Regions from separate parts of the Aerococcus christensenii genome, predicted to be linked through region 3. Evidence: riboswitches for the same ligand, from Rfam matches in the RefSeq annotation. Region 3 holds a riboswitch; each other region holds the start of a gene.

Region 1 (8,159 bases), 800 kb from region 3:
CAGAAAATTGACACCCTAAAACATTTTTAATATTTCTAATATTTGTTTGATTAACTAAACTTCTATCTTTTAAATTAAATCGTAATCTTGTCATGCAGTGGGTTACTGAAATAATATTATCTTTTCCTCCAATATCGGATAAAATTTCATTACATGTTTGCTCATAACTCTCCATAGCAAATTTCCTCCTAAAAAATAAAACCTAACTAAATTAAGTCAACTAATTTAGTTAGGTTATGCGCTTCTAAAGCTTACAATCCTTCTCTATCATAAAGTCTATTAATATGTAATATCAGATAAAGTAAATTTTCGTCATTTAATTTACAATTTAAATTACTTTCCAAATAATCACTAACAACCCTTACACATCTATAAACATCCTTAAAATCTCTCTTCATCTGATAAAAGAGTTTCTCACTGCTCTGATTTAACGTTCTTTGTTGATCTTTACATTTTATTAAATATTGAAGATGCATAACAAAACGTTCATAAGTAAAACTTTCTCGATCAATTACTATATCTAACTGATCTTCTATTAAAAAAGTAATATTATCTATTAATTTGGACATTTTATCCTTTTTTATTATTTTATTAGTCATAACTTGTGCATTAATAAAATGCATTGCTATATTAAATTTCTCTTCCATAGGCAGTCTAACATTTAAACGCCGTTCAATTAATTTCATTGTCCAATCTGACAACTTCAACTCTTTTTCATACAACCGCTTCAGTTCAAAAGCTAGCGGATTTCCAATGATTATACCCTGTCTACTTCTATATATAGCAAAATGTAAATGATCTGCTAATACAAACGCAAAAGAATCACTAATATCCGTCTTTAAATATACCTTTGCTTTATCCACTATTTCAACCGATACTTGAAACAAATCTTCAGAAACTTCATCCATTAAAGCAACTATAGAAGGATTAATATCATAAAAGGTTCTGTCCACCAAAGTCAAATCTTCCAACTCATAAGGTGTCTTTTTAAAACCTATTCCCTTTCCCAAGGCAATCAGTTCATTATTACTAGAGTCTAAACAAATAGCAACATTATTATTTATTTTCTTTATTACCTTCATTCTGTACTATCCTTTTAAAAGTCAACAACTACATATTTACTTTCGGTGATGCCTTAGAATAAAGTTACAATCCTAATAAATATTTTCTAATAAAGCAATATGTGCACGCTTTCATTATACTCCAAAAATTTTCCCTGTACACATTTTTCTTATACATCTCCAATTATTTAACATGACTTTTTCTTTTTAAAGACTCTGGCTTACTTTCTTCACACTCAAATATTTATTCCTTAAAATTAAACTTTCCCATTGACAGAAACCGCTTACTCTTGTATTCTTAAAGTACACGGGGAGCTAGTAAACCAGCTGAGAGGGAAGTGCGACTTCCGACCCACGAACCTGATACGGATAATGCCGGCGTAGGAACAATAAAGTGAAAGATCTGGCAACCGTATAGGGTTGTCTTTTTTGTTTTTAGTCACACAACTTTAGAAAGGAAATGTTCAATGACTCAATCATCTGCTTTATTTGATGGCTACGCTAACGCTTATGATCAATGGTTTATCACCAATGACAAAGTTTTTGTCAGTGAATTAAAGCTACTCCATCACTGTTTAAAAGATATCCCTCACGATAAAATTTTATCAATAGGATGTGGAAGCGGGCTATTTGAAGCTGCACTGCAAAAAGAATACGGCATCACTGTCGAAGAAGGTGTAGAACCTTCCACAGATATGGCTGATATCGCTAAAAAAAGAGGCCTTCATGTCACCATTGGCGATGCCCAAACCACTCCTCTCCCAAAAGAAACTTATGACATTGTTTATCTCAATGGGTGTTCTACCTACATTCCTGATTTAAAAACAGCCTATCAAAATTGCTTCAGCTCTATTAAACCAGGCGGTCATATGATCCTACTCGACGTTCCAACTGAAAGTGCTTATGGAATTCTTTACAGCTTTGCACATTTTGCTGGGAGCTATGATGATCCTGTCTTCAAACGTATTGCCCCAAGTCTCCCATATCCTATCGAACTCGTTCATTCAGGGATTTTCTATACAACTCCTGAAAAAGAAGACATCGTCAGAGATTATCTTCCAGTCCAATCTATTCACTACTATCAAACCCTAGTGAATGATCCTATTTATACTAACGACACCATTGAAGAACCTGTCGAAGGGTATGGAAAAGGTGGATACGTTGCCATGATTATAGAAAAATAGAGAGCCCTTTCTATTTACTCCTTTCAAAATAAAAACCTAACTCTAAAAGCTACTCCTTCTACTTTTAAACAAGTAGACAGAGTAGCTTTTTTTGGCTTCTAGTTATTCAGCTGCTAAATCCAATTGATCATGTAGAGCAGGGTTAGTCATCAATTGATCCATATCTTTATCCCCACGTCCCGACAAATTCACCAAAAAATCCTGTATTAGTCATTATTATTCTCTCCTTTCAATACTTATATTCCTACAGATCTAGGTGCCGAATGCCAATGAGACTACAAAAAAGCCGCATAAGTGCTATGCGGCTGCTTTTAGGGTTCACATCTGGCATAGACTCCCTTTTAATTGAGTCCGTCAATAAAGTGAGCCTAACCGATGAAAGTTACCTCACTTAACTATTGCCAGATTTGCCAGTCTTTCATTTGAAACTTCATGATGTGATCTCCTTACTTGTTTTTGATTGTCATTATTTTACAAAATAATCCTCACCTTCCTCAATAAAACAACTGACGGATATTTTCGATCGTGGGTGATGGTCTGAAACTCATATGAAGAAGAATGAGCTAAATAGTTTCTAACTTTCTTCATTTAAGGTAACTGTACAGACAATATCGCCAGCTTTGACACGACCAAATACTTCATACTCCAAAATAGCACCTTTTTCTGTACCATTCACAAAGACTAAAGCACAAGTAATATCTACATTTTCAGCTGAACGAATCGCTTCGATATCCATAGTGGACAAAAGGTCGCCTACCTCTACTTTATCTCCTACTTTCACATTTGACCGAAAAGGCCTTCCTCCTAATTCTACCGTATTAAATCCTAAATGAAGTAAGATTTGTAAGTCCTCCTTAGTCTTCATTCCGATCATATGATGGGTTGGAAATACAAGAGTTATCTCTCCTGCCAAAGGAGATTTTACTCGACCGTCTAAAGGTCTTAAAGCAAAGCCATCACCTAGTACCTTTTTAGAAAATCTCGGATCACTCACTTGATCAAGTGGGATAAATTCCCCAGCTACAAATGCTCTCACACTTATTCTCTTTTTGGATACACCCATTTTACCAATCTCCTTTTTGCCTACTTGTTTGATTGATATATTCCATCACAATTCTCTACTTATATTCTACCTTAAAACTGTTTACTCCGCTTGATGAATAGAACGATTCCAATAAAAAAGGATGAAGATCCCCCTAATTAGAGGATTAGCTTCATCCAAATTAAAAAGAAAGCTTTTATTTTTTAGGTAAGATTAATTCATCCTCTTCATGTTTCCCTTGAATTTCAATAATGAGGCCGTGAGGCAAACAAACAGAAATATCTCCTGGTTCATTAATCCAGCCCGTACGCACTGCTATTTGGTAAGGTGAATTATCTTCTTTGTCTCTAATGTATTCTCCGTCTTGTTCAATAATATTATACTCTCCCTCATGCGGATAATAAGTTTTTTCAATATGACCAGCATCTTCAGATAAAATAAACCGATCTACTTCTTCTCCATCAATTTTTACAATAGCTACCGGTGCATCCACCTTATCCGTATAAATAAAAGTAGTGATAAATAATGGGGTGAAAGACAACACGAGTGCTATCCCTATAAACAGAAAATCCCATGGTTTAAAGGTTTTAAATAACTGCTTCATGTGTTTTTTCTCATCCTAACTCTTAAATAATGTCACTAACCCCATTAAAATCACATAAAATCCTGCTAAAATAATATAATTCTGAATAGTATTAAAAAATAGCTTTGGATCCTCAGAATGTTGCGTTAATTGGTAGATCTTTTTCAATGAGAATGGTAACCCTAGAAAAGCGATTAGGCACCACCAAGGTAACCATCCAATAAATATAAAGCTTCCAAAAGATAGCCAAGCAAGCAAACCTAAAAACAAATAAAGATTTTCACTTTGCTTTCTACCTAAGTAATAGACTAGAGTATATCGCTCATTTTTAATATCTGTTTCCAAATCTCTTAAATTATTAGCTAACATGATATTAGATGTCAAACATACTAAAGGGAAGCTCATCCAAAATATTTTGAAAAAATTCCCCCAATTAAACATTACAGATACTGCTTGTCCAGTCCATTCACTCGTTAATAAATTTTGAAAATTCGAGGCATAAATAGCCAAATACACAATACCAAATCCCATAGTTATTCCAGAAAATAATTCTCCAAATGGCGTTCGAGAAATAGGAACAGGTCCGAAAGTATAAACAATACCAATGAAGAAGCAAACTCCTCCCATGAAAATTAACATTTTATCAGTTCTTAAAACTAAACTAATCGAAAAAAGAAGAGAGAGCGCTAAAAGTGAAAAAATAACTAAACTTGCCCATCTTAATGATAGACCTTCTCGTCCAATAACATTTCCTTTTCTTTTATAGGTATTATCCACCGCTTTAACATAATCCATCGTATTGTTAATAGCTGTTGTACACATATCAAATAATAAAGCGGCAATGAAAAATAAAAGACTATTTAAAAAGTTGAAATGATTAAAGTAGTACGATGCCCAAAAGAATCCAATAATCATCGGGAAAAAACTTGCTATTTTAGTTTTTAATTCCACAAATTCCAAAAATATTTTCAATTTATCATTCATTGTAATTGATACCCCTTATGGTTCACTTTAAAATGTCCCTTTAAGCCGTCTGTAACATACACTTTATGGTCTTTTGTAATAAATACAGCTTCTACACCATCTAGCTGATTAATAAACGCCATACCGTCTTCCAACCCGTATAGAAAGGCACTAGTTGATAAAGCATCTCCGTTCACAGATGTCTTTGAAAAAATAGTCACTCCTGACAAATTATTTTCAACAGGGTACCCCGTTTGGGGATTTAAGATATGATGATACTTCGTATCTCCCACCTGTAAATATTGCTCATAGATACCAGAAGTTACGACAGAACTATCTTTTACACGTTCACTTCCAATAGTATCTCCCCGCGTTTCATCAGGATTTTGAATTCCTATTCTCCAACCTTCACTATTAGAAGGAGATTTTCCTAAAACTAAAACGTTTCCTCCCAAATTAACAATAGCCGATCGAACTCCATGACGCTGCATAATAGCTTTTATTCCGTCTGCTATATATCCTTTAGAAATAGCTCCTAATTCAATAGCCATTCCTTTCTCTAATAACTCTACAGTATGCTCTTCTTCATTCAATTTCACTTTTTTATAATCGATTTTTTTTAAAGCTTCTTTGATTTCCCAATCTTCCGGCTTTCTGGCATCTTCTGATCCAATACGCCACAATCGAACAACTGCACCGATTGTAATATCTAATCTGCCATTCGTTTTTTCAGCATACTCGCATCCTTTTTTAATAACATCAAAGGCTGCATCACCCACTTTAACAGGGCCCTTACCTGCATTTTCATTGATTCTATATACATCGGACCCTTCATTATAAGTTCCTAGTTGATCTTCCATGTCTTTGATATAATCAAAAGATTCACGCATAGCTTGAATAGCTTGATCTCCATCGTGGAAAATTTGAATTTGACAAGCTGTATGCAACAAACTCTCACTTCTCTCAATAGGGGTTTTGGTCACTTTTAGTTCTCCGGTTTCTTCCCCTTTGTTGGAGAAAAAGAACCAACACCCTACCACGAGAATAACTATAAGAAATACATACCACTTACTGTGCTTCCTTAGTGAACGCTTCATTCATTTATCCTCTCTACATTCCGTGCTTCTTATCAAAGAAAGGTAGCCAATTGCTTACTAACAGGCTACCTCCTCCTCAAGAATAAAGTCGTATCATTTTAAATTTATTGACCAGAAAAAATTCGATCTAAGAGCGGTGCCAATTGATTAACTAAATCCTCTCCAAACGCCTTTTTTGTCCTATTTTTTGCTTTTAAGACGTATGACTTAATCAGCCGTTCCACGCGATCCAAAACTTTTTCTTCATCCATTAATGTTAGTAATTCTTTTTGTTGATCTTCTGTCCATTGCTCCCTAGATTTTGGAAGGATAGTAGCTAACCGCTCTTCTCCAATTCGGTCTCTTAAGATAAGAATAGGCGCCGTATAAATTCCATTTTTTACATCCTGTAATAAAGGTTTTCCTTGGCTTTGATTCATCGACCGAAAATCCGCTAAATCATCTAGTAATTGGAAAGCTAAACCAATTTGATTACCTACATAAAAAGCTTGTTTCAATTCATGCAGATTGGATACTGAGAAATCTAATCCCGATGCACATGCTAACCCAAAGATAAGTGCTGTCTTTCCTTGTATTCGTTTCAAATATTGTCTAAAAGAGCCATGCAAGTTATAACGATCTAATTCTTGGCGAATTTCTCCACGTAAAATACCTTCTATTCCGTATTTCGTAGTCAAAGAGAAATCCGCTTTTACATAATTCTTCAAAAAAAGTCTACCTGCATAGGCCAAAAGATAGTCTCCAGCATAAATCGCTATTCGATTACTTTTCTCAACTTGTAAAGTCGTAATACCTCTTCTTTCGGGAGATAAATCAATCACATCATCGTGAACTAATGTGGCTAAATGTAATATTTCAAGAGCTGCTGCTTTTTCAAAAACAGAAGATCTATCTTCGTTTTGATGGGCTGAAAAAATTAAACACAATCCACTCCGCAAGTATTTTCCACCGGCATCAATATATTGATCAATCTTTGCTTGAATATCCGGGACACTTACTTTTAATTGGGTATGCATTAAAGATCTCACTGCAAAAAGATCTGCATTGATCTTAGGATATTCTTCCCATATAGGATGAAGAAACGCTTCTCTTTTTACTTTTTGCTCCTGACATTCACTCAATGCTCTGCCACTCACTTTCTTTATTCTTGCAGATCATTATATCGACATTTAATCTTACCATAAATCCAATGATCCAAATGTTTTCCTATCCATGGCTGTAGCCAATGATCCACTCCAAATGCGCGACCAGAACCACCCATTAAAGCCAAAGCTACAACAATAAACCACATATTTACCCAATAAAACATACCTGATAAACAAAACATTCCAACAAGTACAATCGTTAAAGCACTTGTTAACCATACGAAAGCTCCGATAATTAAAGCCGCTCCAATAGCAATTTCTACTAAAGTCATGAATTTTTGCATGAATAAGGCCACATCTTGATTTGGCATCATGAATTTCATGATAGAACCAAACCATCTTGGCATTTCTTCTATGACTAATTTTGGTTGTTGTCCATAACTATAGTTAAGACTAAATATCCCTGGATCTGGTGCCGCTTGTGATGCACTACTTGTTGCCGCTTCACTTGCTCCACTGACTGCTTCCTTTAGCCACGGAAACGGAAAGACAATATCACTTCCAAACCAAGAATGCACCCCATGCCAACCAAACAATTTGGTCAAACCTTCATAGAGCCACATCGCCCCATAAAATAAGCGCATAGGTACAGACCATAAAACATTACCTTTATGAGAAATATGCCCTCTAAATAAGTTCCTTTGGTGTCGCATATCAAAGAATTCATGACGAACGTAAGCGCCTATGTTATAGAAGCTTCTAATAGAGAAGAAATATAATATATTACTCATGTGTTTCATAAAAGTAGCCATAAATCCACTGACATGATACTTATCATAAACATATGCCACACTATAGCGAGAACCGATAGAAACCATAAATCCATCATATTTTCCAGTGTATTCTTCCATTTCTCCACCAGATAACAATTGGCTAATATTATATCCCACTAACTCACCAGTTTGTTCAGCGGCTTGTACAATCTGTGGGACATACGCCCCGTCTTGAGAAGCATCTTGATAAGAAACAAGATCTCCTGCAATAAAAATATCATCATGTTCCTTAGCCTGTAGATATTGATTAGTTTCTACTCTATTACCTCTAGCTGTTTTTAAGCCCCATTTTTTGGCTAACAAGTTACCTT
Region 2 (8,159 bases), 610 kb from region 3:
TAAGCACATCCGCCTCAGCATTAAGTGCGGTCATGACATCATTTAATTCGCAAGCGGTTGTTATCTCTCGGGTTTGGATTTGAGGTAAAACAGGTAGTACTTGTGCACTTTTGGCACAAACAAGGGTCACCTCTGCGCCCGCTAAGGCTGCCACATAAGCCAAAGCGACTCCCATCTTCCCACTTGACCGGTTTCCAATGAAACGAACTGGGTCAATAGCTTCTTCAGTTCCTCCCGCACTAATGGCGACTTTTTCTCCAGCTAAAGAAAACTTCCCTTTGAGATCTTCTAAAGCACTCAAAGCATATAGCGCCTGCAAAATTACCTCCGGATCAGGCATTCTTCCCTTGCCAGAATATCCCTCCGCCAGAAAGCCATCCTCAGGCTCAATCACAAAAAGGCCAGCTTCTTTGAGGGTAGCTATATTTTTTTTTGTGGCAAAATTAGACCACATGTTACTATTCATCGCTGGAACAAGCATCTTCGGACACGTCATCGCCAAGAGTGAAGAGGTTAGCTCATTATCTGCCAGTCCATTTGCCATTTTAGAAAGAGTATTGGCAGTTGCTGGAATAACTACTGCTAAATCTGCCCAATCCGCTAAATGAACATGTCCCACCTCTTCTGGATAAATCTGCAGTTCTAATAACACAGGATATTTGGTCAAGACCTTTAAAGTCTCAGCTGTCACAAATTTCTCAGCTTGGGGTGTCATGGCTACTCTGACTTGAGCGCCTGCCTTTATCAATCCTCTTACAAAAGAAGGAACCTTATAAGCTGCTATTCCTCCTGTTATCATAACAGCAATTTTCTTTCCTTTTAGCACAATAATCTCCTTCCTCTATTTCTTTTTCTGATGAATAATTGCCAAAACATAATCTTTCATTTCTTCTACTGTAGCTTCCATCCGATGACGAACAGGTGCTTGAAATAAAGCTGTAATTGTCGGTGGAAAAGCTATCCCACTTTTTTGGTGAATAAACTCTAATCGCTCTCTATCTGTTTCAGGATTTTCTACAGCTAAAGCTTTTAAAATAGCTTCAGGAAATTTATAAGGACTAGCCGTTGAAACAATAATATTTTTCCCTTTTAAACCCTTCTTTGCCTTATGACCACATACAGAAGCCACCGCTGTATGGGGATCCATAAGGTATCCTTCTTTAGTGTATACTGTTCCAATCTCTTTTAAAGTTTCTTCTTCACTCGCATATTCTCCCACAAAATCTGACAGCTGTTTGCGAACTTCATCAGAGAGATGATAACTTCCCTTAAGATTGAGAGCGTCCATATAGTCCTTTACTTCTTCACTGTTTTCTCCAACCGCATAGTATAAGAGACGTTCAAAATTAGAAGAAATCAAGATATCCATCGAAGGGGAAATCGTTAACTTAAAGGGACGACATCTGTCATAAGTTCCTGTTTGGAATAAATCATAAAGAACCGTATTGTCATTGGAAGCACACACGAGCTTATCCACAGGAAGCCCCATTTTTTTGGCATAATAAGCCGCTAAAATATTTCCAAAATTTCCAGTAGGTACTGTAAAATTGATCTTCTCTCCCTCTTTTATCTGTCCTTCTTTAAGGAGCTGCGCATAAGCATAAAAATAATAAACTATTTGAGGAAGCAGACGGCCAATATTCATAGAATTTGCCGACGAAAACTGACAGCCTTCTTGAGCTAGCTTTTCTCTAAGTGAAACATCATTGAACAATTTCTTCACTTGATTTTGGGCATCGTCAAAATTCCCTTCTACGGCTATGACATAAGTATTTTCTCCTTCTTGCGTAATCATCTGACGTTCTTGAATGGAGGAGACCCCTCCTTTGGGATAAAAGACGATAATCTTTGTCCCTATTACATCCTTAAAGCCCGCCATAGCCGCCTTACCAGTATCTCCAGAGGTTGCCGTTAGAATCACAATTTCATTTGTATTGTGATTCATTTTAGCAGCTTTTTTCATCAAATGAGGCAAAATAGAAAGTGCCATATCTTTAAAAGCAATCGTTTGTCCATGAAACAATTCCAAGTGATAGTGGTCTCCTACCTGCACCAAAGGCGCCATCCTCTCATCATCAAAATTCTCACCATAAGCCGCTTGAACACAAGCCTTAATCGATTCTGCACTAAAATCCGTCAAAAACAGCCCCAACACCCATTCCGCCATCTCTTGATACGTATAGGTCTTCACTTCCTGCCATGTCCGATTGATTCGTGGAAAATCAACCGGCACATAAAGCCCCCCGTCTTCTGATAAACCTTGCAAAATCGCTTGTGAAGCAGTTATTCTGATCCGATTGTCCCGCGTGCTTGTATATAACATAGATGCCCTCCTCAAGTCACTAATCATCGTGTTAATCATATCATACTTCCTTTCGCCCTGAGGAAAAACTTTCTTTTCCCTTTTAAATCCCTTCTAACATAAAAAACGTCAAAAAAGACGTTCTTTTATAGAAAAGAACGTCTCATGTATGCGATATAACTGAGAAGAAAGCTTTATTTTTTAGGCTGATACAACACAGGAGCCGTTTTGAGTAAAAGTCCCACAGCAATCGCTGCAACCACCCAAGTGGCCAGCCCTGTTCCACCATTCACCATCAGCGAATACATCCAAGGATTCATCCCTTTCGGGGCATAAGACCGCCAAAAGAAATAACCCGCTAGAAAATGAACAAAATATTGTACAAACATCCCGATAAAAGTTGACGCACCTACCCAGGTAAAGAAGGAAGCCAACTTCTTCTCGTCCAGTGCCTTTTTGATTTGAGGAGCAAAAGTCCCCGCAAATCCCGCCATCATAAAAGCGAAGAAATATTCGATAAACACTTGAACGGGTGTCAGAATCGTTGCTTGCCCCGTCAGTAATTGGATCATTCCAAATAAAAAGCCTGCATACATACCCGCACGCACATTATGACGAATAGCTATCACATAGAGAGGAATCACTCCTAAATTGACCCCTAACCCACTCCCATTCGTCGTCGGTAAAAGACCAATAAGATAAGCAAGAACCCCCGCCATAACAATTTCTAATAGATATAATAGCCGCTTATTCTGTCCCATAGGATACCTTCTTTCTCTTCTGTTGGAAGATCATGTGGCCCTTTTATTTTTTCTGCTACCTTGCCCCTCTTTCTATCCTTCTGTTAATAATAAAAACAGGTAAGAAAGTCCCCTTACCTGTCCAGTTAATCGCACTTTCTTTCGCTAGCATTACCTAGTTACAAGTTCAAAGGGTCTGTTTCTCACATCTCAGCTTAACGCTCCCCTAGTGTTTCAATGATTGAATAATGTATACGCCGTCTTCTGGGTCACAATTTTTGATCCGCACCTGCACCGCTTCTTCTCGAGAAGTGGGAATATTTTTCCCTACAATGTCTGCTCGGATCGGTAGCTCGCGATGACCTCGATCAATCAAAGTCACCAAAGAAATTTTACTTGGGCGACCATAATCTACCAACGCGTCCATTGTAGCACGAATTGTTCTTCCTGTCATCAACACATCATCACAAATAAAGACATGTTTACCAGTCACTGAAAAATCTAACTGATTTAAGTGGAGTGTTTGCTTTCTTTCCAGACTGGTTACATCATCCCGATACCCACTAACATCCAAAAAGCCTAACGGAATCTTAACTCCTTCTAATTCTTCAATACGCTGTGCTATCCGTTCCGCAATCACTGCTCCTCTTGTTCGAATACCTACAATAGCCATATTTTCATGTCCATGATTTCTTTCTAACACTTCATAAGTCATTCGGGTTATTGCGCGACGCATCTCATCTTCATTTAGTACTTCTTTTCTTTTTTTCATACTCGTCTCCTCATTCTTTTCTCTGGTATTATTGTATCGAATCCTTTGCTATTGTGCAATGCATACCCTAAGCCTTATCTCCTTTCTCTTTATTCTACCTACAACTTCCGCTATACTAAGAGTATTACAAAAAGGAGACGATAATAAGCTATGAGGTCTACACCCTTTTACCATTTATCTCTAAAAGAAAGATTAGAAATCCTTGTTCAAGGAGGTCATATTACCCCTGACCAAGCAACTTTATTAGAAAACAACCAGTCTCTTCCCCTGGCTACAGCTGACCACATGATCGAAAATGCCATTGGAACTTACACCCTCCCTTTAGGAATTGGAAAAAATTTTGTCATTAACGGCAAAGAAATCCTTATTCCGATGGCTATCGAAGAACCAAGTGTGGTGGCCGCCGCTTCAAATGGTGCTAAAATGGCTCGAGCAGGCGGAGGTATCACCGCCCATGTCCTTACCCGACTACTCACCGGAGAAATTGTTTTCACCGGCCTTTCTTCCCAAAAAGAAGCTAAGATTTTGGAAAGGTATATTCACTCCCACCAATCCCCCCTCATTCAGCTAGCGGAATCTGCCCACCCTTCTTTAAAGAAACGCGGCGGAGGGATCAAAAAAATTACCCCTTACTTCCAAGAAGACTCCGAAGAAAATTTTTTCATATTATATGTCACTTTAGATACTCAAGAAGCCATGGGGGCCAATATGACAAATACCATGTTGGAAGCTTTAGCACACCATCTAGAAACACTCAGCCAATCCGACAAAAATTTGCCGCCTTTGACTTGTTTAATGGCTATTCTAAGTAACTATGCCACTAAATCTCTCGTTCAAGCTGACTGTGAGGTTCCTGTCCAAGCTTTAGGCAAATCCATAGAAGCCGGTACAGCCATCGCTGAACGCATTGTTCAAGCTAGTCGTCTCGCTCAAATTGACCCTTACCGCGCATGCACTCACAATAAAGGCATTATGAACGGAGTAGACGCTGTTCTTATTGCTTCAGGAAATGACTGGCGAGCAAACGAAGCCGCCTGCCACGCCTATGCTGCAAAAGATGGAAAATATCGGGGACTAAGCCAATGGACTTTCGATAAACAGACTCAACGCTTAAAGGGAACACTCACCCTTCCCCTCACAGTAGGAAGTGTCGGTGGCTCTATCAAAATTCATCCCACCGCTCAAATTGCCCATCAACTGATGCAGTCCCCCAATGCCAAAGAATTAATGCTTATGATTTCTAGTGTCGGTCTTTGTCAAAATCTTGCCGCTTTGCGTGCTCTAGTCAGTGAAGGCATTCAAGCTGGCCACATGGCCCTTCAGTCTCGCTCCTTAGCCATGAGCGTTGGAGCAAAAGAGGATGAGATCGAGCCACTCACAACTCTCTTAAAAACAAGCTCCACCCTTTCCCAAGAAGTTGCAAGGCGCCTTCTCTCTCAACTTCGTCAAAATACCCTTTAACAATAAAAAAAGCACCGCTTTTCCAACTAGCTCTCAAAAGTTGACGATCTAAGTTCAACTTTTCAAAGCCGCTCTCTAAAAGTCGGTGCTTTTTTGTATGGATATTCTTTTATTTTCTATAATACCGGCAATGCCCTTCTAACTTATCCAATCTAAAGAAATCCTCATCTCGGTGAGGAGGAATATTTTGTAAAGAGCCGTCTTCAACCAACCCTTCTTCAAAAAAGTTTTCATATTCTGCTATACTTAATTTTTGGCGCCCATTAAGAAGATTAGCATGAGCAGTTGGCTGAAGGTAATTCTCGAAACCTTCCACTAATTCCAAAGAATAAAACTCACCTACTGCGCCTGATCCATAACTATACATCCCAATTTTATCTTGGGCTTGAAGATTTTTTCCATTTTCTAATAAAGAAAAGAAGCTCAAATACAAAGAACCGGTATAAATATTCCCTACGCGCTTATTGTAAAGGCGACTCGCTTCATAGTATTCATAATAAGTGGCCTTGTCCTCTTCCGCCATATCCTTCGTCAATTGATTTAGGCCTTTCTTCCCCATCTTAGTATAAGGGAGATGGAAACAGAAGGCTTTGAACTCTTTCAAATCTCGGCTATGGGTTTTGCGGTAATCTGTCCATGTTTCTTCTAAAGCTTTCAAGTAACGATCGTTGGAATAATGACCATCTACGCAAGCATTCCTCGTATAATTCGGACGCCAAAAGTCATTAACATTGACACTATAATAAGTAGCATCGTCTTTCACCACGGCAACGGAAGGTTGAGCTGCAATAATCATTGCCACAGCTCCTGCTCCTTGAGTGACTTCCCCTGAAGTTTTTAACCCATAGCGAGCAATATCCGAACAAACTACCAAGGCTTTGGAGTTAGGATGAAGTGTCACATGTTCAACAGCCGTTCTTAAAGCAAAAGTTCCGCTATAACATGCCTCTTTCATTTCTATACAACGTGCTTTAGCTTGAATGTTTAAACCGTCATGCAAAAGAATCGCTCCGGCTTTGGATTGATCGACACTTGTTTCAGTAGCCAAAATAACCAAGTCAATCGCCTGACGATCCTCTTCTGTGATTAAGGGATAAGCGGCATTTAAAGCCAAACTAATGGTATCCTGAGACAAGGGAGGTACCGCTTGTTCTTCTTGACCCAAACCAATCAGATATTTATTCGGATCTTCTCCTCTAGCCTTTGCTAAATCTTTTAAATCAATATAATACTTTGGTACATAAAAATTGAACCGATCAATTCCTACTTGCACTTTTTATCCCCCTTACACATTCTTACTCTTTCCAAAGATTTATTGTAACACATCCCCTCCTTTTGCATGAAAGAGGAAAATAGGACTTAATAAAAACAAAAGATTTCAAAATCGTCCGTTGCTATATGCTATAATAAAATAAAATAGAATTGGAATGAGGAGGAAAAACATGTTTAAGAAAGCCCTCACACCTGCTCAAAAAAAGCGAAACCATAAAATAATCTGGTATTCTTTTTTACTCATTATTTTATTGATTCAAAGCTACTTAGACCGTAAGAATAACGCTTAGTCATTCTCCTTTTATTTACAGAAAAGCCTGAAAAAAGATGTTTACTTGTCTTCTTTCAGGCTTTTTGTTTGATATTTTTAAGCTTGACGTAATTGACGATAATAGTCGACTTCACTATCTAAGCAGTAAATAAAGTGCCCAGGAGAAACTTCATGCATACTTTCTTCACCGGTAAACTCTTTATGATCATAAGGAATACGGTGACGATTGCGTTCATGAATAGGGTCTGGTTGAGGAACAGCAGAAAGTAAACTTTGAGTATAAGAATGAAGCGCGTGATAATACAATTCATCCGCTTCTGCTAATTCTACTAATTTGCCATGATACATAACGCCAATGCGGTCAGAAATATATTTAACCATGGATAAATCATGTGCAATAAAGAGATAGGTTAACTTATATTCTTTTTGAAGTTGTTGTAAAAGATTAACAACCTGCGCTTGAATAGAAACATCCAAAGCAGAAATTGGTTCGTCCGCAATAATCATCTTTGGATTGACAGCTAAAGCCCGGGCAATCCCAATTCTTTGTCTCTGACCCCCAGAAAATTCATGCGGATAACGAGAAACATGATCTGGTTTCAAACCAACCACTTTCAAGAGTTCACGCACACGCTCTTTGCGTTCTTTGTCACTAGCTCCAATTTTATGAATGACTAATCCTTCCGCAATAATATCTTCTACTTTCATCCGTGGATTTAAAGAAGCGTAAGGATCTTGAAAAATCATTTGAATATCTTTTCTAAAAGAGAGTTCTTCTTGATAGCTCTTAATTTTAGAAATATCATTTCCTTCAAAAATAATTTCTCCTGAAGTGGGTTTATAAAGATGCATAACCGCCCGTCCAGTTGTCGTCTTTCCAGAACCAGATTCTCCAACTAAACCGAATGTCTCCCCTTCATAAATTTCAAAGTTAATATCATCAACCGCTTTAACTTCATTCTTTTGACCAACATTAAAATACTGTTTTAAATGTTTAACGGTTAATAAGGCTTTATTTTGATCAGTCATGACAAGCCTCCTTCTTTTGTGCTTGTTTATGGGCTTGATCTAAGACCCCAATATTTTCATGCGTATCTGTTGCGCCTTGTGATTGAAGTTCTTTATACACTTCAAATCGACGTTGAATTTCATCAGGTGCTTGTACTGCTGGACAGTCTGGATGAAGCAACCAAGTCGCTGCCGCATGCGTCTCTGAGACTTTAAACATCGGAGGTTCTTCTTCATAATCAATAGCCATCGCATAATCACTCCGCAAAGCAAAAGCATCTCCTTTTGGAGGATCTAATAAATCTGGAGGAGTTCCTGGAATAGAGAGGAGCT
Region 3 (8,159 bases):
TTGTGATAAAATTTCCTCAGCAATTTTTTGATAGCTAACGGCACACGGACTCACCCGCATCGCTGCCCCATTACCATAACTATAATAAGGTTGAGGTCTCTCACTAGTTAACCACTGCTTAAATCGAGGACCATGGCCAACATGCGGATATTGTCTACCTAATCTTTGCATACAAGTTATCACGGTTTGAGGCAAGGCCAAAAATACAGGAGCTTCCTATAGTAATGCCTGTGCAACAGCTAGTGTAATTACACTATCATCCGTACACTATCATCCGTACACTATCATCCGTCACTCGACAGGTGGGCGTTAGCCATTCAAAATCTTTTCCCCGATAATTGTGCCGTTCAAATCGTGACCCTACAACATCTCCTACTATAGCCCCTAACATGGGCCCTCCTCCTTTATCGCTTACAAAGCCAACAAAAACTGAACAATATCCTCACTGGTCATCTCTTGTCCAATAACAAAGCCATTATAAGACCGTGGGTTATTAATCCCATTAGCGTATTTGATACTTCGTCCTCCTGATTCATCCCATGACAAAATATTGACCATGTAATCATCAATTAAAAAATCACGGGAGGTTAATTGTTGTACGGGATACTGGACACGTTCTTGTAATCTCTCCTTAGCCACTTGTGCCTTACTACTTACTGTGACATCAAAAGTCAGCGCATCAAAAGCCCGTTCACTCAACTGCTGCTTTAACCACATCCTCTTAGCCTGACTTTGTGTCCTAAAATGTTTTGGTGTTAAAGCTACACTCGTAATGATTCCAACATGTAACATAGACGAAACTTGTTGCGTCAATTGTTCTAACACACGCATCATATGGACATTAGGCTTACAATGCAAAAAGTAATCTGGATCACTCAGCCATAAAGGATGCGGTCCAGAAAAATCTTCGGGATAATAGTGTGTTAGGACGCCATCCATATCAAAATAAATAGCTTTTTCGCGTTCTAACATTTAACACTCCCCCTTTTACTTAGCTCTAGTATACCACGCCATATGATCATACAAAAAGTGTTCTATCTAAAAAGCGCAACAGGATTTAACCTGTTACGCCAATTAATTATTTTAAAACATGTATCTTACCTGATTATTTTTCATCATCGCGTTTAGGAGACGAAGGCGCTGCGCCATGCATTAATACACGTCCTGGTCCTGCTAAATAAGCTGTTCTTCCCGCTTCAATACCTAACTTAAACGCTTTAGCCATTAAAACAATGTCTTTAGCGGTCGCTACACCTGTATTAGCCATCACAGCAGCTGCTCCCATTTCCATTACTTCAGCTGCTTGACTTGGTACTCCAATTCCTGCATCAACAATCACGGGGAGAGCAATCTCGTCAATGATCATTTGAATAAATTCTTTAGTCACTAATCCTTTATTCGATCCAATCGGGGCTGCCAAAGGCATAATAGCACTTGCACCAGCTGATTGTAAATCACGCGCCACTTGTAAATCTGGATACATATAAGGCAATACCACAAAACCTTCCTCCGCTAGCTGCTCGGTTGCCTTCAAAGTAGCGTAATTATCTGGTAATAAATACTTTCTATCACGCATAATTTCTAATTTAACAAACCGTCCACACCCCATTTCTCTCGCAAGACGTGCAATTTTAACTGCTTCTTCTACATTTGTCGCTCCGTTTGTATTTGGTACAATCGTCACTTCCTTGGGAATATGACTTAAAATACTTGCCGCTTGTTCATTCCCCGCATGACGAATCGCCACAGTAATCATCTGCGCTCCTGCACTATGAACTGCTGCATCAATTAATTCAACAGAATATTTTCCAGAACCTAAAATATACCGTGAAGTAAATTTCTTACCACCTAATACTAAATAATCATTATTTTCCATAAGTGCCTCCATTTTTTATCCATTTTAATGCCTCTAAAGCTTGTAAACTTGCAACTATCGACACATAAGGAAGATATAGTCCTTGATCAGGTGTCGTTTTAAAGTTGCCAATCAAACACAAATTATCACAATATTTGACTTGAATATCCTCTAGTTGACCTAATCCAGATACACCTGAAGCTGTAATTAAATATTTATCTGGATGATGCATAAATATATCTACTGCCATTGCTTTAGCTTGTTGATCATCAAACGCTTCAATAAATAAAGAAGAAGAGTGAAGAATACTTTCTAAATAATCAGGGTCAATCCGTTGATCAAAAGCTTCAACTCTAACATAAGGAACCGTTTTTTGAATTTTAGCTTTAGTTATAGCTACTTTTGATTGCCCTATTTCATCCACAGTATAGTTTTGCCGATTCAAATTAGAATATTCAATGGTATCATAATCATAAAGAGATAACTTACCAATACCTGCACGGGATAACATCATTGCAATATTTGATCCTAATCCTCCACACCCCAGTATCGTGATGTGTTGCGATTGAAACAGAGCATTATCTTTTGGTAATTGACGTTTCAATACTTTTTCACGTAATGCTGTATCATCCATTCTATCCTCCTCCTACAATACTAAAAACTTCAATAGTTGCCCTTTCTGGAATAACCTCTTGTTCAAAATTTTCTCGTTTGATTAATCGTCCATTGACTTCTACAGCGACAAATGTCGTACTGAAATGTGTCCGCTTCAATAAAGCATATACCGTTTCATTAGGATGATATGCTATTTTTTGATGATTTAAAGTTAACACCTACCTGCCTCCTTTCTTTTATTACTTTCTAATTAAATATTAGCGGGATCCTTTAATAAACGATAATCTAATTCTTTTTCATCTTTTGCAATCAACATCGCAATAAAAGTATCTCCATCAACATTCAATAAAGTTCTAAACATTCCTGAAAACCAATCTACTCCCGCTAATAACGCTACACTTTCTAAAGGTAATCCTAAAGCAGGGACAACAATGGCTAAGGCCACCAATCCACCTCCTGGTACAGTAACCGTACCAAATGTACATAGCGTTGATAAAATAATCGTTTGTAATAATTGACCCGTTGACAATTGTAAATTATAAATTTGACTTAAGGTCACCACCGCAATGGACAAATAAATGGCTAATCCGTTACTATTCATTGCCATTGCCAAAGGAGCTGCTACTCCTGAAATTCGTTTAGAAACTCCTAATTTATTTTCTTGATCTTCCATTTCAATAGGTAAAGTAATAGAAGAAGAGGTCGTAGTAAAAGCCACTAAACTCATTCTCCACATCTTTTTCAAAACAAGAATAGGAGAAACTTGGCAATAAATGCCCACTAATACTAGCCATCCCACAAAAACAACAATAGTAGCTACCCCCATTGTCAGCAAAAATTTAACTAACGGCAAGATAATTTGTAAGCCCACTTTACCAGTAACCCCTGCTAGTAATGCAAAAATACCGATTGGTGCCAATTTCATCACTTGCTTAATCATTTCAATAATAATCTGATTAAATTGATGAATACTTTCTTTTAAATTTGTCATTTCTTTTTGACTACTTAATAAACTCAAAGCATACCCAAAAAAGAGTGCAAAAATAATCACTTGGATCATATTGCCTTCACTCATAGCTTTCATAATGTTGCTTGGTACAAAATTCAAAATTGTCTCGCGCAAACTTGGAATTTTAGTTTGAGCGGCTAAATTATTTTGAGATAAGGTTAGTGACAACCCTTCTCCAGGACGAATCCATTGTGCAAACAGCAAGCCCACAGCAGCAGACACCAAGGTTCCCCCAACAAACCAAGCAGCTAACTTCCCGCCTACTTTTCCCAACTCTTTTGGATTTAATTGACCAACCGCTTCAATGACAGCTCCCATAATCATTACGACAACCGCCATTTGTATACCGCGTAAAAATAGGTCTCCGATTAACTGTATCCACGCAATTCTTTCTCCAAAAAACGAGCCTGCTACCAAACCTAAAATCATCGCGATCAGAATTTGACTGGTCAGCTGTATTTTTTTCATTTTTTACCACTCCTTATTTCAAGCCCTCTTTTTTCTGTTAGATTGTGATACGATGGCAAAATTCATATCCTATTTCTTATCATTTTAATTGACTGACCTAAACCATTACTCCTGTAGGTCAAAAAAAAAGACGCGAAAAGACATCATACCCGTGGTGGTGTGCCCCTTCGTATCCACTTCCTTATTCGTCAGTAAAATACTCTCAATGTATTTTTATTCAATTGTTTCATTCATCCTGGTTAACTTCTCAACAAATAAATTATTCTAAGAATAAGCTAAATCTCGAAGCGATTCACTCAATAAGCGCACGCCATGTACCGCTTCTTTGGGAGCGGTATATTCTTCTGGTGCATGACTAACACCATCTTTGGATGGTACGAAGATCATTCCTGATTTGACAAATGGTGCAAAAATTTGCGTATCCTGTCCTGCGCCAGAAGACATCAAACGATAGGCATACCCTTGCTTAGTTGCTTGTGCTTCCAATAAATGAATAATCTCTGGATGTAATGGCGTTGGATCGTCTGACATCCATTTATCAATGCTTGCTTCAATCCCATAATGATCAGCCGTTGCATAAATCTCTTCTTCTAATTCTTGCAAGAACTGATTTAAGTAGCTCGCATCTGTGTGCCGACAATTCATAGAAAAAGTGACTTGACCAGGCACGATATTGACTTGATTCGGTATCACCGATATCCGACCAAAAGTTAAAACTAAAGGATCTCCCGCTGTTTTGGCTTTATCCAATTGCTTAGAGATGATATGAGCCATACAATCTACTGCATCATGGCGATAAGACATCATCGTTGTCCCCGCATGATTTTGTACACCTTTAAGATGGATATCCCATCGATGTTGCCCTGCAATGCTTGTCACAATTCCCAAATCTTCATGATGACTATCTAACAAAGGACCTTGTTCGATATGTAACTCAAACCAAGCGGCTAAATTGCAAAATTGTGGTTGCCCTATTAAATAATCAAACCCACAATCTCGCATAGCCTTTTCAAAGCTTATTCCCTCTGTATCACAAAGTGTAGCAACTTCTTCTTTTTTGGCCAACCCAAAGAAATTCTTTGACCCCCAAAATACATAAGGAAAACGTGAACCCTCTTCTTCTGCTAAACAAATAATCCGTAAACTTTTTTGAGGGCGTCCATAAACTTCCAAGCATTCTTTAACCGATAAATAGGCTGCGACGATGCCTAATTGTCCATCAAACTTCCCACCGCGAGTCACTGTATCGATATGTGAACCACAAGCAATTACCTCATCAGGATATGTTTCTCCCTCAACTGTCGCAATCAGATTACCAACAGCGTCAAACTCAACCACCATCCCAATAGCTTCAAATCGTTGTTTTAATCCAAGCAATGCCTGTTGCCAAGATTGGGTATATAACGGGCGTGTCACTCCCTTTTCTTCAGGTTTTTCGGTAAAACTTGCCAACCAGTCAATCATCTCATCAATAGATTCTGCACTAATACTACTCATGCGTTGCCTCCTTTTTTAGGTAAAAACGTTATTGTCCATTCGTTCTCAGTGTATCCTCACCTCCTTCAATAGAAAATAGTTCATTAAGACAACATATAATTCACCGCTTTGCCTTCTACATAAGCTAGAGTCTTATCAAAAGCAATTTGTGCCCGATGAAGCATGGCTTCTTGTGTCAGATAAGCGGTGTGTGGCGTGAGTAAACAGTTATGAGCACTAAGTAGTGGATAATCATCAGGTAATGGTGGTTCCGTTTCAAATACATCAATCCCTGCCCCTGCCAATTCGCCTGCATTTAAGGCACAGGCTAGTGCGTAATTATCTACAATAGCACCTCGTGCTAAATTCAAGAAGATTGCTGATTTTTTCATTCGACGAAAAGCATGAGCATCTAACAAGTGCTTAGTTTCTACAGTAGCAGGTAAATGTACGCTCACAATATCACTTTTTGCCAATAAAGTATCCAAAGAGCAATACGTCATACCCATGGCTAAAGCTTCTGTTTTTTGCGTGCGATTATATCCTAATAATTGAGCACCAAACGCTTTAAACAAACGTGCAGTTGCTAATCCAATTGCGCCTGTTCCAACAATACCGACTGTTTTTCCTTTTATTTCTTGGCCCATCATTGGCCCAAGAAAAGAATTACCCAAGCGAATGGTTTGATCAGATTTATTCAAGTGGCGATAAAGTGATAAGGCCATACCGATAGCTTGTTCAGCAACCGCTTGGTTGGAATATCCAGCAGCATTGCACACTTTAATTCCTTTCTCTCGACAAGCACTCATGTCCACATGATCCACACCAGTAAAAGCTACATTAATCAAACGTGTCTGCGTTAATCGAGAGATAACTTTCCTTGGATAAGGCGTATTAGCAATCATGACCACTTCACATGCCTTACTACGTGCAAAAAGTTCTTCTGATGTTTTTGCTTTCGAATCATATGCAATAAAGTCATGTCCTAATTTCCGTAAAGGCAAAGCCAACTTATCAATAGTCGATCGGGATACTCTTAAAGGTTCTAATAATGCAATTTTCATAAGTCACTTCTTTTCCAATCCATAAAAAAACTCCCTCAAAACAGGGAGAACTTCTCAACACTATTGCTCCCTACACTTGTCTTAACAAACAGGTTCAAAGGGTATTCTCTCAACTGTTGCCAGTACCCCTGCAATAACCATTTATTTCTATACCGTAAGCATACCACGTTTCATCCGATTTGACAATAAAACGTTATCTTTTTTATCTGGTCTTGATCCTCCTAAGTGAAAGGACTCCCATTTAGACTCTGCTAATCTTATCATTTCGACCAATTTTGATAAAAGTTAGCATACAAAAAAGCATCCACTCTCTGCGAATGCTCTTCTTTATCAACTAATAATTGGTTACTCGACTTCTAACGCATGCTTTCTTAATTGTCTAACGTGTAACTTACGTACAATTTGCCAAGCTGCCAAAAAGCTAGTAGTAGCTGTCATTAATAGCGGCGTCGCTCCAAAAATTAATGGTAAAGAAGGACGAAAGCCTAAATCAAATGGCAAGGCCATTAAATAACTATAATTGGCATGCAACACTAAATTAACCCCAACAAGACAGCCCATTCATCTACGTACTGATAGCGAAAACCGTTTTTACTTTCAACGCAGAATGTATTTGTGCAAGTACAAGTATCCCTGAAACCATCAATAATACGTGGGAGCCAATATAGGTCAAATTGGTAATATGGGGCCATAAATATTTTGAAGGATCTGGCACACTGAAAGCTACTATCGTGCCAATAATCCCTAACCAAGCCAAATAAAGAGTCAATTTTTCTCTTTTCAACCAATAAGCAAACGGTAAGATACAAGCTACTAATCGACAATGGTAAAAAGGCAGTCCCTCTTTTAAAAATAAGGCAGGTTCGCCAAGATACCATACCATCAAAAGTCCTTGTAATATCAATAACCCTATAAAAGTCACTTGAAGAAGCCATTTACTATGACGAAAACGATAGACCCCTAGTATTACAAAAAGTAAACATAGCTTGACTACTGCCACATTAAAACTCACTTCACCATCTGCAACATGTCTAAAGAAATATTCCATATTTCTCCTCTTATTTTCCCTTTTTTTAGAAGTATTATAACCAAAAATGCCGCTTGTCGCTGTTCTTTTTTCAAAGCCAGCACAAGCAAGCATTTTTTATTACCCTTGAAAACTTCTCTTTAACGCTTTCCAAATCGCATCATCCGTTTGTAAAATTAAACGTGGATATAACCGCCTAATGAGATAAATCACTCCTATTAGTGTGATTAAATTTATTCCTAACGAAAGACTAACCGACAGCGTACTTGCCGTTTCATTAATAATTCGAATAGGCATTGTAAAAGAGGAAAGTAAGGGGATATAAGAGACCACAGATAAAATGGTACTATCTGGTTGATTTTGAAAAGTCATGCCCAAAACAAACCCAAGAATAACAAGATAGAAAACCGGTTGACCCGATTTATTCGCATTTTCAGGTTTACTAGACAATGCCCCACAAAAAATAGCTAATGTGATACTAAGGATTAAAGCAATCACAATATAAATTAGGTTCACTAAACCTATATTTTTCAAGAAGGCTTTAAAGAAAGGTTCCCCCATCGCTACATAATGTTCTAGTGCATCTAAATGCTTTACACCCTGCCAAGCCATATACCCTCCAACAATATAGATGCCAATATGCAA

What was found. Region 3 has a riboswitch for thiamine pyrophosphate ahead of AWM71_RS06615 (NAD(P)-dependent oxidoreductase). Riboswitches for the same ligand answer to the same signal wherever they lie in the genome.
Region 1: another riboswitch for thiamine pyrophosphate. It lies ahead of AWM71_RS02660 (class I SAM-dependent DNA methyltransferase); the one in region 3 lies ahead of AWM71_RS06615 (NAD(P)-dependent oxidoreductase).
Region 2: another riboswitch for thiamine pyrophosphate. It lies ahead of thiT (energy-coupled thiamine transporter ThiT); the one in region 3 lies ahead of AWM71_RS06615 (NAD(P)-dependent oxidoreductase).

What each region holds. Positions count from the first base shown of each region.
Region 1 is NZ_CP014159.1:554,974-563,132, forward strand. Features, by position in the region: gene AWM71_RS02650 (PTS transporter subunit EIIC) at 1-175, opposite strand, end outside; gene AWM71_RS02655 (PRD domain-containing protein) at 252-1,082, opposite strand; TPP riboswitch at 1,360-1,466, shown strand; gene AWM71_RS02660 (class I SAM-dependent DNA methyltransferase) at 1,529-2,245, shown strand; gene AWM71_RS02665 (PTS sugar transporter subunit IIA) at 2,820-3,308, opposite strand; gene AWM71_RS02670 (NusG domain II-containing protein) at 3,484-3,891, opposite strand; gene AWM71_RS02675 (UbiA family prenyltransferase) at 3,907-4,854, opposite strand; gene AWM71_RS02680 (FAD:protein FMN transferase) at 4,851-5,930, opposite strand; gene AWM71_RS02685 (polyprenyl synthetase family protein) at 6,035-7,066, opposite strand; gene AWM71_RS02690 (NAD(P)/FAD-dependent oxidoreductase) at 7,072-8,159, opposite strand, start outside.
Region 2 is NZ_CP014159.1:356,930-365,088, forward strand. Features, by position in the region: gene coaBC (bifunctional phosphopantothenoylcysteine decarboxylase/phosphopantothenate--cysteine ligase CoaBC) at 1-826, opposite strand, end outside; gene thrC (threonine synthase) at 842-2,350, opposite strand; gene thiT (energy-coupled thiamine transporter ThiT) at 2,497-3,063, opposite strand; TPP riboswitch at 3,183-3,280, opposite strand; gene pyrR (bifunctional pyr operon transcriptional regulator/uracil phosphoribosyltransferase PyrR) at 3,269-3,814, opposite strand; gene AWM71_RS01800 (hydroxymethylglutaryl-CoA reductase, degradative) at 3,965-5,275, shown strand; gene AWM71_RS01805 (hydroxymethylglutaryl-CoA synthase) at 5,385-6,548, opposite strand; gene AWM71_RS01810 (ABC transporter ATP-binding protein) at 6,915-7,847, opposite strand; gene AWM71_RS01815 (ABC transporter ATP-binding protein) at 7,840-8,159, opposite strand, start outside.
Region 3 is NZ_CP014159.1:1,386,220-1,394,378, reverse strand. Features, by position in the region: gene AWM71_RS06650 (hypothetical protein) at 1-171, opposite strand, end outside; gene AWM71_RS08485 (ADP-ribosylglycohydrolase) at 257-391, opposite strand; gene AWM71_RS06645 (hypothetical protein) at 412-972, opposite strand; gene AWM71_RS06640 (thiazole synthase) at 1,106-1,876, opposite strand; gene thiF (sulfur carrier protein ThiS adenylyltransferase ThiF) at 1,866-2,489, opposite strand; gene thiS (sulfur carrier protein ThiS) at 2,491-2,688, opposite strand; gene AWM71_RS06625 (dicarboxylate/amino acid:cation symporter) at 2,721-3,947, opposite strand; gene AWM71_RS06620 (hydantoinase/carbamoylase family amidase) at 4,212-5,444, opposite strand; gene AWM71_RS06615 (NAD(P)-dependent oxidoreductase) at 5,528-6,487, opposite strand; TPP riboswitch at 6,538-6,627, opposite strand; gene AWM71_RS06610 (hypothetical protein) at 6,833-7,048, opposite strand; gene AWM71_RS06605 (TMEM164 family acyltransferase) at 7,053-7,535, opposite strand; gene AWM71_RS06600 (ABC transporter permease) at 7,635-8,159, opposite strand, start outside.